2 regions of the Humidesulfovibrio mexicanus genome follow, and region 1 is predicted to be linked to the other one. Evidence: riboswitches for the same ligand, from Rfam matches in the RefSeq annotation. Region 1 holds a riboswitch; the other holds the start of a gene.
What was found. A riboswitch is a leader RNA that binds a small molecule or an ion and turns the genes downstream of it on or off. The one in region 1 is predicted to bind fluoride.

Region 1 (2,451 bases):
GTCTTCCGCTTGGTGCCCGACGAGGAGACCGAGAAACGCGTGGGCAAGGACGGCATGGGGCGTAAGCCGAAAACGTTCCTCGTTCATGGCGACAGGCCAGATCGCAACGCCTCCCAGGGCTGCATCATCCTGAATAAACCGGCCAGAGAACGGCTCAGGAACTATGAGGGGGAATGGATTCGTGTCACGAAGTAATTGCGCTTTGGCGCTGATGGCCCTCTGCCTCTGCCTTGCACTACCTGGAAACGTCCTGGCCAAGCGGTACAGCTCGCGTATTTTGGTTGGCGAGGAGGTCTACGGATACATCGAGCCGCGGCATGAAAAGCCGCCGTATTCCGCAGTGCTCGACGACGCCCACTACGCCTTGGTGGGCCTGGGCGAAAATCAGGACAAGCGTTTCGAACTGGACCTGAAGTCGGCTCAAGACGTGTTGGCGTTTTTCGGCCCGTCCCCGCGAACGGACTTTGGCGAAAACGATAGCAAGCTCTACTGCTATCTCTCCTCCCGTCCCGGTGACAAGACGGCCGTGGTGTTCACCGTATACCCCGACAGCCTGTCCGTTGTTGATGTGCATGCCGACAGGTCGGCCATCATCCAGGCGAAGAAGCGCTGCCGGGAGACGCCCATGGTGAGCACCGCCGTGCGCACGCCCGGAGGCTTGCGCCTGGGCATGACCCGCGAGCAGGCCCTGACCATGTTTGGCGCCCCGCACAAGGCTGTGGGTCGTCGGCATATCGAATACTCGTCCATGCGGCCGGGGCGGCCGGGCGAGTTCGTCGGCAACTCGCTCTGCACCGATACCTGGCGCAACGTGGAGATCTACTTCGGCGAGGACGACCGCGTGAACGGCTTCGCCATCCTGGTCAACGGCTGTGACTGAAGATCGGAACAGAGCGTCCGCAGCATGGGCGTCAATTTCGCCGTATCCTGCTGCAACCATCTGAATCAAAACAATTTTGAGTTTCCTACATAAGGGCGCGATCCGTGAGCGCGCGGTCCCGACCCCCCCAGGATTGACTCCCGCCGGACATAGGCTATACTCTCCAACAAGGCGAAGGAGTTCGCCTCTAACCGCTTCCGCTGAAGCTGATGACTCCTGTCCAGGCAATGGGCGGGAGTTTTTTGTTTTTGCACTTCCCAAAGAAGCGGTGACGGCCATGATCAGCATCCTGTATCCGAATGTCCAGGCAGTGCCCCTGGAAGAGCCCCGCGAGTCGGAGAGCTTCCACGACCTCGGCCTCGACGCCCTGGAGGTCGCGCTGGTCAAAGGCAGGGCGCGGTACCGCCTGCACGAATACTTCCGCCGCAGCCTGGGCGACATCGAAACCATCCGGTTCCGTCAGGACGTGATGCGGGACATGGAGCGCGAGGCCGTATCCTCGGCGTTCCGGACGTTCTCGGAGCGCTTCAACGCCGTGCGCTTGGCGCTGGAGCGCATCGGAAAGATGGCCAACGCGCTGCAGAAGGATCGCCTGTTCCTCGACGCCGTGGCGGACTATTGCGGGGGCGTGCTGGAACTGGCCGAGCGTCTCGCCCGCGCCGGCTGCGCCTCGGCCGGAATGGCGCGGCTGACCGCCTACCTGAACGGGTACGCCGCCTCCGAAGCCTTCGTCGCCATGCACGACGATGCGCGCAGGATCCGCATGGCGCTGGAACGCATCCGGTACTGCGTCCAGACCGGCCACTACATCGTCGTGCGCAACGCCGCCGGCCAGCCAGACCTCACGCGCGAGGTCGAGGCGACCTTCGCCATCTTCAGGCCCTTCGGGCCGCAGCACAAGTACGAGTTCACGTTCAGCGACTTCGTGGAAGTGAACCACATCGAGGCGAGCATCCTGGCCCTCGTGGCGGCGAACAACCCGCGGGAGTTCCGGGACGCGGCCGAGTTCCGCGCCGGGCACGAGGAGTTCCTGGACGCCGGCATTGCGAACGTCGAACGGGAGGCGCAGTTCTGTCTCGCCTATGGCGACCTCGTCGCCGGCGTGCCCGGCGAGGACACCCCTTTCTGCTATCCCGTCATGACCGCCTCCCCGGACGGCTCGCGCTGCCTCCAGACCTTCGACCTCGCGCTCGCCCGCAAGCTCAAGGCCGAGGGCGGCACGCCCGTGTGCAACGACTTCCTGCTGCAAGGCGGCGAGCGCATGCTGGTGGTCACCGGCCCGAACCAGGGCGGCAAGACGACCTACGCGCGCACCGTGGGCCAGATCCACCACCTCGCGAGCCTGGGAATGCCCGTCCCCGGCCGTGAAGCCAGGCTTTGTGTCTTTGACCGCATCTTCACCCACTTCGAGCGCGAGGAGAACCTCGACACCCTGCACGGCAAGCTGCAGGACGACCTCGTCCGGGTCCACGCCATCCTGAAGGCCGCGACGCCCGGCAGCCTCGTCATCATCAACGAGATATTCGCCTCCACCACATTCCGCGACGCGCTCACGTTGAGCGGGCGCATCG
Region 2 (2,451 bases), on a different contig from region 1:
CGGCGTACAGCACCCACCCGCTGATGAGCATGCGCCAACGTCCCATGCGGTCGCTCAAGATGCCCAGCGGATAGGCGGACAGGGCGTAGGTGAGGTTGAAGAGCAGGTAGCCCACTATGACCTGCGTGTCGTCCCAGCCGAGGTTCCTGGCCCGCAACAGGAGCAGCGTGTCGCTGGAGTTGGCGAAGGCGAAGAGCATGAGCAGGCCCAGGGTGAGCCAGTAGGCAGACGAGAACCCAAGCGTGCCTACCGATTTGGCCTGGGCCGTAGCCTCCACGCTGGGCTGTGTGGCCTGCTCCGGCCCAGAATCCACTGTGGAGCAGCCATCGCCAGGATCGTCCGCCCAGCGCAGCTCTCGCAGCCGGAATGAGAGCCAGATGGCGGCCAACCCCGGCAAGCCCGCGATGAGGAAGATGAGCCGGTACTCGCCCGGCAGGAGCTTGAGCAGGAGAAGGGCCACCAGGACGCCCACGATGGCCCCGCCGGTGTCCATCATGCGGTGGAAGCCGAAGGCCCGCCCCGCAATCTTGCAGTCCACGGCGTCCGCGATCATGGCGTCGCGGGCCGTTGTGCGCAGGCCCTTGCCCAGTCGGTCCAGGGCGCGGGAGAGGAACACCATGGGCCACGCATAGGCCAGGGCCATGAGGGGCTTGGACAGGGCCGCCAGCCCGTACCCGGCCCGGATGTAGGGGACGCGCTTGCCCGCCTTGTCGCTGTGCCAACCCGAGAGGCCCTTCATGACGCTGACGATGGCCTCGGCCACGCCCTCGATGAGGCCGAGGACGGCCACAGGCGCGCCCAGGGCCGACACCAGGAACAGCGGGACCACAGGGTAGACCATCTCGGAGGCGAAGTCGGTGAAGAAGCTGATCCAGCCCAGGTTGCGGACCGGCTTGGGAAGCTGTTGTGGCATGGCGTGCCTCCTGCTGTTGCGCGTGGTTCTCCCACGTGGTTCGTACAGCAGGAGTCATCAGCGGCATTCGCGGTTCAAGGGGGACTCCATCCCCTGCGCCCTGTGGGCAAGATCACACTGGCTAAAAACAGGGTGGCTGTCCACAGAAGGACAGCACGAAGCTGGCATTGACCCTCTGCTCGGTTTCAGTCAAAAGACATACGAGGAATCGAACCGTGGTCCATAGAGGGGAACCGCATCCAGGCCTTCCGCTGAAGGCTTTGAGACTGCGGACAGGCCAGCCAACCTGCCCCACAGGGCTGCTACACACGGAGCCTGCTGGAGGCCATTGCGAGCAAGTAATTCCAAGCGCTTAGACAGTCAGCGGGCGTTTCCCTCCGCCTCCACCAAGTCCCTCATTCCGACATGCTGCACAGCCCCCTTCCCGGCGAGGGGGCTTTTGCTTTCTTGGCCCGTCACGTCTGGGAGGCTCCTGGTCGGTCTCTACTCCGCCACGACCAGGCTCATATGCCGCCCAGGGATGATTTCAACAGAATATTCTAACGCACTCCGGCGACCCGCACCATGCGGCCGGGAATGCGTCGCCCAGGCTCACGCGCGCCTTTCTCCGCACATTCGCAAAACAACGGAATCCCATCTTTTCCTGCCACACGCAGGTAACCGACGCACTCCACCACGCGCTCTGCCGGAACGCCGCCAAACCGCTTGCCGATAAAACGCAAGACATCCTCAGCCCGCTGGACCCGGACTTCCTCGCTCAGGCGCACATGCAGATTGCCGTCCTGCATGGCCAGACCCGTCAACCGCATGTCCGAGGCGGGAGATGCGCCTCCGGCCTTCACATCGCCATAGAGGGTATCACCTCCGGGACGAAGCACCAGCAATGGCAAGGAAAGGCCGTCCTCGGTCTCCAGCCGCCACGTCCCGGCCAGCCGGGCAAGTATGGCGGCGCGGTCCTCCACCACAGGCCGTGAATCCGATACGGCGGACGGCGAAACAGCAATTCCGGATTTCCCAGGCCGGGAGGCTACCGCCGCAAGAGGCGGGCTATCCGGAACAGCGCCATGCGCCGTGCTTGCGGAAAGCGCGCCCTTCTCCACCTTGGCCCGCGCCTCGGTCAACGCTTGGCGTTCCTGCTCCAACTTGCGGCGTTCGGCTTCCAGAATGGCGAGTTGCTCACGCAGACGCGCCTCCTGCGGGGCCTGAGCCTGCTTGAGCCGCTGTGCGGCCTCCGCGTCCAGTTGCTGCCTGCGGCGCAAAAGCTCCGCCTTCTCCTGCTCAACCTTGCGCTTTTCGGCCTCAAGCCCGGCGATGTACTCCTTGAGCCTGGCGTCCTGCGCCTGGCGTTGCCGCTCCGCCTGGGCCGCGGCAAGCTGACTTGCCGCCACGGCCGCCTGTCCCTGGGGCTGCCCACCTGCAAGGTAAAAGTACCCCGCCAATGACGAGGACTCCCAGGGCACCTGCTTCTTCCCCGTTTCCCCCATGACGCCGATGCGCACGCGCTTGAACACTTCCTCGATCGGCACTCCGGGCGTGTT

Region 2: it holds a riboswitch for fluoride, as region 1 does, so the genes downstream of both, CHB73_RS05845 (MFS transporter) here and CHB73_RS14420 (MutS-related protein) in region 1, are expected to answer to the same signal.

What each region holds. Positions count from the first base shown of each region.
Region 1 is NZ_FZOC01000008.1:40,759-43,209, reverse strand. Features, by position in the region: gene CHB73_RS14430 (tlde1 domain-containing protein) at 1-195, shown strand, start outside; gene CHB73_RS14425 (hypothetical protein) at 278-880, shown strand; fluoride riboswitch at 1,042-1,106, shown strand; gene CHB73_RS14420 (MutS-related protein) at 1,158-2,451, shown strand, end outside.
Region 2 is NZ_FZOC01000002.1:458,312-460,762, reverse strand. Features, by position in the region: gene CHB73_RS05845 (MFS transporter) at 1-913, opposite strand, end outside; fluoride riboswitch at 955-1,016, opposite strand; gene CHB73_RS05840 (caspase family protein) at 1,453-2,451, opposite strand, start outside.